DNA from 2 places in the Arthrobacter sp. K5 genome. Region 1 is predicted to be linked to the other one. Evidence: predicted binding sites of a transcription regulator. Region 1 holds the regulator's gene; the other holds the start of a gene.
The links. The regulator Rex, encoded in region 1, represses fermentation and respiration genes when NADH is low (regulators of the CRP and FNR family bind a similar motif). The targets are predictions, from matches to a motif close to CTTGTGAANNNNTTCACAAG.
Positions count from the first base shown of each region.

Region 2: a site for Rex is predicted at 2,582-2,601, ahead of ABRP34_RS04815 (glyceraldehyde-3-phosphate dehydrogenase). Genes of this name have one in related genera too.

Region 1 covers NZ_CP159279.1:2,150,415-2,154,781, reverse strand. The annotation lists gene ABRP34_RS09725 (AURKAIP1/COX24 domain-containing protein) at 165-263, shown strand; gene ABRP34_RS09720 (HAD-IB family hydrolase) at 436-1,254, opposite strand; gene ABRP34_RS09715 (glutaredoxin family protein) at 1,338-1,595, shown strand; gene ABRP34_RS09710 (redox-sensing transcriptional repressor Rex) at 1,682-2,377, shown strand; gene ABRP34_RS09705 (hypothetical protein) at 2,471-3,382, opposite strand; gene ABRP34_RS09700 (hypothetical protein) at 3,588-4,349, opposite strand.
Region 2 covers NZ_CP159279.1:1,088,147-1,092,513, reverse strand. The annotation lists gene ABRP34_RS04835 (peroxide stress protein YaaA) at 30-794, opposite strand; gene ABRP34_RS04830 (alpha/beta fold hydrolase) at 858-1,505, opposite strand; gene ABRP34_RS04825 (hypothetical protein) at 1,522-1,797, shown strand; RNA gene rnpB (RNase P RNA component class A) at 1,855-2,246, shown strand; gene ABRP34_RS04815 (glyceraldehyde-3-phosphate dehydrogenase) at 2,858-4,315, shown strand.

The DNA of each region.
Region 1 (4,367 bases):
GCATGCCGCGGGGCGGTGCTGGTCAGGGGATGCTCCAGATAAGCGGTACCCTGTTAAAGAACGTGTTACGTCATTGTAAGAATCTGTCAGTTGTTCAGTCTGTTGCTCAGTCCACGGACCTTCTCCATCAGACAGGTACTGCATCTAGTTTGTAAGGAACTTTCGTGGGTTCAGTTATTAAGAAGCGTCGCAAGCGTATGGCCAAGAAGAAGCACCGCAAGTTGCTTCGTAAGACCCGCCACCAGCGCCGCAATAAGAAGTAGAGCTCGCTCTACGCGTCAATGCCCGTCCCCTTTCGAGGGTGCGGGCATTTTTGCGTTCCTGCGACACGCACACCGCCCTGCGACGCGCAAATGGTGTGGGGACACGCGAATTCGGGTGTCCTGTGACGGGAAGTGTGTCCGGGGGTGGAAAGCGTGTCCGGGGGAGGAAGCGTCAGGCGCGGGGGCCGCGGAAGCGCGTGTAGCCCCGCCAGAGGCCGTAGACCGCTCCTCCTGCTGTGGCTGCCTTGAGGCCCAGGGTGGCTGCCCGGCGGCCGGCCCGGAAGTCGTAGACCGGCCAGTTGCGTTCGCGGGCGTGCTTGCGCAGGCGGGCGTCCGGGTTGATCGCGACGGGGTGGCCCACCATCGTCAGCAGCGGGATGTCGTTGTAGGAGTCGCTGTAGGCCCAGCAGCGCTTCAGGTCCAGTCCGTGGTTGTCCGCGATGCCCTGGACCGCCACAGCCTTGGCGGCGCCGTGCAGGATGTCCCCGACGAGCCTGCCCGTGTAGAAGCCGTCCTTGGTCTCGCCCACGGTTCCGAGGGCGCCGGTGAGGCCCAGACGCGTGGAAATCACCGTGGCCACCTCGATCGGCGTCGCGGTGACCAGCCACACCTTCCGGCCCACGCGCAGGTGCTGCTCGGCCAGGGCCTTCGCGCCGGGCCAGATCCGGGAGGCGATCATCTCGTCATAGACCTCTTCGCCCAGCGCCTTGATGTCCTCCTCCGTGATGCCGGCGGCGAGCCTCAGCGCGGAATCCCGGACAGCGTGGACGTCGTTGAGGTTCTCGCCCCGGAGCACGAACTTGAGCTGCTTCCATGCCATGCCCGCCGCCTGCGCAAGCGTGAAGGCGCCGCGCTGGTGCATTTTCCTGGCGACGTGGAACAGGCTGGCGCCGCGCATGAGGGTGTTGTCGACGTCGAAGAAGGCTGCCTCGCCGTGTTGCTGCTTCGCAACCGGACGGTGGGCCACAGCGACGTACTTCTCCTCGGGCATGCCACTGAGTCTAGTCAATGCAGTACCGCGCACCTGACGGCCGCCGCGTCGCTCCGCGACAGGAACGGGGATACGGTTGAAGCATGGCAAACCCCGACGTCGTTCTCCTCACCAAACCTGACTGCCACCTGTGCGCCGCGGCGCGCGACGCCGTCGGGCGGGTGACAGCCGGGCTGGGACTTTCGTGGTCGGAGCGGCAGCTGGACGCCGACGACGAACTGCGCGATCGCTACGCCGAGGAGATCCCAGTGGTGCTGGTGGACGGCATCCAGCGCGACTTCTGGAAGATCGACGAGGCGCGCCTGGAACGCGTCCTGCGCCGAGCCATGACGGGGGATTAGCCAATTTCGAACAATGGCATTGGCTTTGTTGACATATCTGATGGGGATTTAGAGTGGACTCACAACGCGACGCAACGGAGCAGACAGTGACTTCGCTCGATTCACCACCCCAGGCCCTGCCCGGGCCCACCGGGGCTGCCGGAAAGCAGATCCCGCCGGCGGCCGTGGCCCGGCTGACGATCTACCTGCGCGCCCTGAACTCCCTGCTGGCCGAAGGCACCGAGCGGGTGTCGTCCGAATCACTGGCTGAGCTTTCCGGTGTCAGCTCCTCAACCCTCCGCAAGGACCTGTCCCATGTGGGCTCCTATGGCACCCGCGGCGTGGGCTATGAGGTGCAGTACCTGAGCCGCCACATCGCCGCCGCACTCGGCCTGACGCATGACTGGAAAGTCGCGATTGTCGGCGCCGGTAACCTGGGTAAGGCGCTGGCCCGCTACGGCGGTTTCGAATCCAGGGGCTTTGACGTGGTTGCCATCTTCGACGCCGACCAGATGGTGGTGGGCAACGAAGTGGGCTGGCTGAGGGTCAGCGACGTTGCGGACCTGGAGACGGTCCTGGAACGGACCGGCACCAACATGGTGGTGCTGGCACTGCCGGCCGCCGTGGCCCAGAGCATCTGCGACCGGGTGGTGACCGCCGGTGTCCGGAGCATCCTCAGCTTTGCGCCGGTGATGCTCCAGGTGCCCGACGGCGTGACGCTGAGGAAGGTGGACATGGCCACCGAGCTGCAGATCCTGGCGTATCACGCGCAACGGGCGCAGACCCCCGGCGAGCCGGAGTAGCTCCGGCCTTTCAGGAATCCGCGCCCGTTGGGGATAGCGGCTTGTTGCTCGCGATGCCTGGCGGCTTGCCCGCCGTCGGCAGCGTTCGCTTAACTAACGGCCGTACGGGCCGCCCGGCTGCGAGTACGGGTTGGCGAACGGCTGCGGCTTTTGGAAGTACGGCGCCGCGCCGGGCAGGTAAAGCATGATAATCGCGGCGATGCCGAGGACGCCCACCAGGGTGTTCAGGCCCCGCGGGAAGAGGCTGAACACGGAAAGCGCTGCAAAGACGGTGCCCAGGATGCGGGCCCAGTTCTTGCCCTTTCGGACGTTGAAGGCCACCAGCGCGTAGAGGCCGGCGCCGATCAGGGCAAAGACCACCATGGTTCCGATGATGAAGCCCTTGATGTCCTCGAACGCGATGTCCTGGCCGCTGCCGCGCAGCTGCTCCTCGAACGTGCTCCGCATGGCCGGGTCGTCCAGGGTGGGGATCGTGACCAGGAGGTTCAGGAGCGACAGCACGCCCGCAGCGATGATCAGCCAGAAGGAATAGTTCACGAGCTGCGGAACCCCGGCGCCGGTTGCTGCCTGGGCCTGTTCCGACGGGTACTGCCCATAGGGGGACTGGCCATACGGGCTCTGGCCGCCGTAAGGGGACTGCCCAAACTGAGACTGTCCGTACTGGGGCGGGTTCTGCCCAAACTGAGACTGTCCGTACTGCGGTGCGCCGCCCTGTCCGGTCTGCCCGTACTGGGGCGCGTTCTGTCCGGTCTGCCCGTACTGGGGTGCGTTCTGTCCGTACTGCGGGGCGTTCTGCCCGAACTGCGACGCGTTCTCGCCGTACTGGGGTGCGGCGGGCGGTGTTCCCTGGCCGTACTGAGGGCTGTTCTGCCCGAACTGGGGCGTGCCCTGCTCGTGCTGGGGCGCGTCCTGACCGTAGCGGGGCTGCCCGTCGCCTGGCTGACGACCGTTTTCCGGCTCATTGGAGCCGGGGTCGTTGGAGTGCGGGACTGGAGGATTGCTCATGAGCGGTCCTTTGCATAGTGACGTCTGAATCGGCTACCGGTTCAGACGCCTGCCCTCCCCAGCATGGTTCACTTCCCACCGTACCCCTCAGCGGGTATGCGGTGGATCATTCCAGAGAGGTATTCCAAAAGGCGCCCCAACCTGCGGAAACGCTGTGCTGCAGGGCATTGTCTGGCCAGGATCGGTGTCCCCCGCAGGGCGCCGATCAGAGGCGGCCCCGTGCCGCAACGAACCAGGCCTGTGAGCTGGGCACCCACATCAGCGCCGTGGCCACCAGGCTGACCAGAAAGCCCAGCCAGTTCCCGTCCTGGCCCGCGGGGAAACTCGAGCTGATGATGGCCAGCAGCAGCGACACCCCGGCCACGATGGTCAGGGCCAGCCGCGCCCACTCCTTGGCTTCCTTCAGCTTCAGGGCCAGGACAATCTCCGCCGCCGCCACAGCCAAGGCCACGAGGACGAGCAGGAACACGAGGATAGCCACGCCGGGAACGATCGCGAAGAGCACCAGGACGCCAAAGAGGCCGATCACACCGCCCAGCAGCCCCAGCAGGCCGCCGATCACCCAGATCCAGTAGGACACCTTGAGCTCTGTGGGCAGCCCGGTCACGTCGAAGAGGCCGGACAAGCCCCCGCGCGGCATGATCTCGCTAAAGTTCCGTGGCCGGTCCGCGGGCAGTTCGAAGGCGAACCGGCCACCGCCGGCAGGCGGCTGCTGGCCCGGGAACTGTTGGCCCGGCGTCGGCTGGCCCGCCTGCTCTGGCGTCGGCTGGCCCGCCTGCTCTGGAGTCGGCTGGCCCGGCTGGTCTGGCGTCGGCTGACCCGCCTGGCCCGTCTGACCTGCCTGGCCCGGCGTCGGACGTCCCGGTTCCTGGCCGGGGAACTGCGGTTCCGGCGTCGGACCATCCCTGCCGGATGGCGGCACTGCCCCGGGATCACGGGGCTCCGGTTCATCGCTGGGGGTGCTCATGGCACTCACTTTAAACCC
Region 2 (4,367 bases), 1.1 Mb from region 1:
AAAACGGCATTGACTGCCGGCCAGTTGGGTCAGCCCGGCAGGACGATGTTGAGGGCGTGGGCCTTGCGCGCCGTGCCCGGAACGAGTTCGGCCTGCCACTTCTCGGCTGCCACCTTCCGCAGCTGCTCCGGCGTCGCCGGGGCTTTGCCGCGCCGCGTCAGCAGGTGCCGGGCCAGCTCGCCCCGGGTGTGCTTGGCAAAGTGGCTGACCACCTTGCGCGCGCCGTTCACCTCCGTGAATACATTGACCGTCACGGTGTCGGCCGGCGGGGGAGTCCAGGCGGCCGCGTAGGTGCTGGACCGGCAATCGACCAGGAGCTCGCCGCCGGCAATTTCGCCGAGGGCGTCGGTCAGCTGCGGTTTCCAGAACGAGGCAAGGCGTCCGACGTCGGGCAGTGCTGTTGACATGGACAGCCGGTAGGCGGGCACTGAGTCTGCGAACCGGATGGCGCCCCACAGTGCGGAGATGACCAGCACCGACTCATCCGCCCGGCGCCGCTGCGCCGGCGTCATCGACTTGTAGCCGAGGGCGTCGTACAGCACGCCGGAGTACACCTGGTGCGCCGGCGCCGCCGGTTCGGCGTGGAGCCGTGTGTTGCGTTCGACGTCGTCCTTGAGCGAGGCTCCGACGCCCAGCAGGGCGAGGGCATCCTCATGTGCGCTGACTGTCCCCAGCGCATCGAGCACCTTCGCCCGGTAGGTATTCAGCACAGGGAAACTCAACGAAGCCCAGTCCATGGCGTCTCCACGGACGGCCGGAGTCTTGCCTTCGGATGGGGGGAGGAGAATCAGCACCGTACGATCTTACCGGTCGGGTGCGGGATCAGCTGAAGGGCGGGATCGATTGACGGCGGGGGCTCAGCCCAGGGAACGGCCCAGGAAGTCCAGCACGTCCGGCAGGACGGACCGCCAGTACAAGGCGTCGTGGCCGCCGGGCTGAAAACCGCCCTCTACCCTGCCGGGAAGTCCCGAACGGTACTTGTGCACCGTAGGGGCAAGATTGTCCTCACTGCCGCAGTCGATCCTCTTGGGAATCGCCGCAAGTCTCGGCCGGAGCGCAAAAACGTCGTTCGCCCTGAAATCGGCCGGGCCGTCGAAGGCGCCCTCCATGCCCTCTTCGTAGCTGGACCAGACGGCCGGGCTCATGGCCGCAACGGCGCGAACTCCGGACACCCTGCCCCGGGATGCCAGGAGGAGCGCGCCGAACCCGCCCATCGACGTGCCGAAGATGCCGACCTTTCCGAGGTCAAGCCCCTGGTCGCCCAGGAACGGCAGGAACTCCTGCACCAGCATCGACTGCGTGTCGCTGCCGTCGGCGCGGGCATGCCACCAGGAATCGCCGCCGTCCACGGCGGCGACCGCAAAGGACGGGCCGCCGTCGTCCAGGTGGCGCTGCAGGGCCCGGTCCGCCGCGAGGTCGCCCAACAGAACCTCACTGCTGCCGCCCAGCCCGTGCAGGAACACAGCCACCGGCAGCAGCTGGCCCGCCTCGTCCGGAAGCGGCACGGCCAAGGACCAGTGCGTGGTGACCGACGGACGGAAGCGGGAGACAAATGCCCCTGTCCGGGTCGACACCGTGGAAGGCGGCGATGGGGGAGCCGGCGGAACGGCCGCCGTCGTTGCTCCCGGCGAAGTAGGTGTTCCGGCCGAATCGGGCAGGGAACTGGACGTCGCGGGGCCGGGAACCGGTGGCGGCGGCGCCGTGCAGGCGGATGCCGAGGTCAGACCGGCAGCGACACCTGCCAAATGCAGCAAGCGTCGCCGTGTGAAGGACGGCTGGTCCATTTCCCGATTTTAGACCCCGCGCCGGGCGCGTGTCCGGGTCCGCGCGAATGCCCGTAAACTGGACTGCGGATGGGTTGACCAGGCGGCCGCGCGCCACGCAAGTGGCTCGAGGAACGTCCGGGCTCCACAGGGCAGGGTGGTGGGTAACGCCCACTCGGGGTAACCCGCAGGCCAGTGCCACAGAAAACAGACCGCCTGCGTCGCGCCGGTTTGAAAGCGGCACGAAGCAGGTAAGGGTGAAACGGTGGTGTAAGAGACCACCAGCTTCCCGGGTGACCGGGAAGGCTAGGTAAACCCCACCCGGAGCAAGGCCAGACAGGACACGTTTGAGGGCTGCCCGCCCGAGTGTCCGGGTAGGCCGCTGGAGGGCGCCGGCAACGGCGCTCGTAGATGGATGGCCGCTACTCCCGCGCCGGCAACAGCGCGGGAGCACAGAACCCGGCGTATCGGTCAACCCATCCACTCAAAGCCGGCAGCAGGTTGGCCCGTCATGCTGCGTCCTGGCCGGCGACTCCGTGAGCGGGACAGTCCGGGTTGGTGGGGCGGGGATGCTGCGGACTGTACCGCCAGGGTGCACACGTGCATCCGGGTGTCCGATTGGTTGGGCGCTGCCATGCACTCCCGGCTCCAAGGGCGACCATTTCATACATCATTTGGCCTTTCTTTCGCAGACGGCATATTTACGAGTGCATCGCCGTCAGGGCCGTCAGCTTATGGCCCCCCGAAGGCGTGCGGATAGTGGTTGCCGGCATTGCGTCGATAACAATCCGGCATCCCGGGCGACAGGCATCACACCCGGTGTGAGTGATTTCACGGGCTCCGGGGCAAGAGAAGGCCCCGGGCGCGCCTAGAATGGATGGTGAACGTAGAAGTTCTACCGCCGGATCTGCGTTCGCAGCCGGCGGTTTTTCTTTGCACGGTCAACGGCATCCGGGGTGGACCGAAACCCTGCCGGTGCCAGCTTGCCCTGGATAACTTCCAGTGGCCGCCATCCGGTGTACGAGGACGTAGCCGGTTGAACCAAGGAAGGTAGTTCTGTGAGCCAGACGTCAGATTCTTGTCTTGATACGTGGATGGGCCGTGAGGCGCTCGCCGAGGCCATGATCCCGGTTATCGGCCGGCTGTACCGTGAAAACAACGTGGTTACCTCCATCCACGGACGCAGCCTGATCAACAAGTCCACCATGAACATCCTGAAGGCGCACCGCTTTGCGCGCCGGATGAGCAAGGATGAGCTGCTCCTTGAGGAGACGGCACCGCTGCTGAACACGCTGGCGCAGCTGGACCTGGGTGCCGCTGCCATCGACATCGCCCGCCTGAACCAGAAGTTCAAGTCCGACGGCGGCGATCTGACTCTGGAGGAATTCCTCCGCGCCGAGCTGGCTGAGGTAGTGGGCAAGCGCGGCGCCGACGACCGCACCAGCACCGACGTCGTGCTCTACGGCTTCGGCCGCATCGGCCGCCTGCTGGCCCGCCTGCTCATCGAAAAGGCAGGCGGCGGCCACGGCCTGCGCCTGCGCGCCATCGTGGTCCGGCGCGGCTCCGACAACGACCTGGCCAAGCGCGCCAGCCTGCTGCGCCGCGACTCCGTGCACGGTTCCTTTGAAGGAACCATCAAGGTGGACACCGACGCCAACACCATCACGGCCAACGGCGTCCAGGTCCAGGTCATCTACTCGGACAACCCGGCAACGATCGACTACACCGCCTACGGCATCAAGGACGCCCTCGTGGTGGACAACACCGGCCGCTGGCGCGACGCCGAGGGTCTCGGCCAGCACCTGCTGAGCAAGGGCGTGTCGCGGGTGCTCCTGACCGCGCCGGGCAAGGGTGACCTGAAGAACATCGTGCACGGCATCAACCACCGCGACATCACGGACGCGGACCGGATCGTGACGGCCGCCTCCTGCACCACCAATGCCATCACACCGGTCCTGAAGGCCCTCAACGACAAGTACGGCGTGATCCACGGCCACGTGGAGACCGTTCACTCGTTCACGAACGACCAGAACCTGATCGACAACTTCCACAAGGGCGACCGCCGCGGACGCTCCGCCGCCCTGAACATGGTGATCACCGAAACCGGCGCCGCCAAGGCCGTGGCCAAGGCTCTCCCGGAACTGCAGGGCAAGCTCACCGGCAGCTCCATCCGCGTCCCCACCCCGGACGTGTCCCTGGCTGTCCTGAACCTCAGCCTGGAACACGGCACCACCAAGGACGAGGTCAACAACTACCTGCGCGAGATGTCGCTGCACTCTGAGCTGCGCAAGCAGATCGACTACATCGACTCCCCGGAGGTCGTCTCCACCGACTTCGTCGGTTCCCGCCGTGCCGGCATCGTGGACGGCCTCGCCACCATCGCCAACGACAAGAACCTGGTCGTCTACGTCTGGTACGACAACGAGTTCGGCTACAGCTGCCAGGTGGTCCGCGTCATGGAGGAAATGGCAGGGGTGAACCCGCCGACCTTCCCGGCCAAGGATTCCGCAAAGGACGCTGCCCCGGTCCTGGCCGTGGCAGCCCCGGTCTAACCGAAGCGTTCCGTCAGCCCCGCCGGCACACCTGTGCCGGCGGGGCTGACCC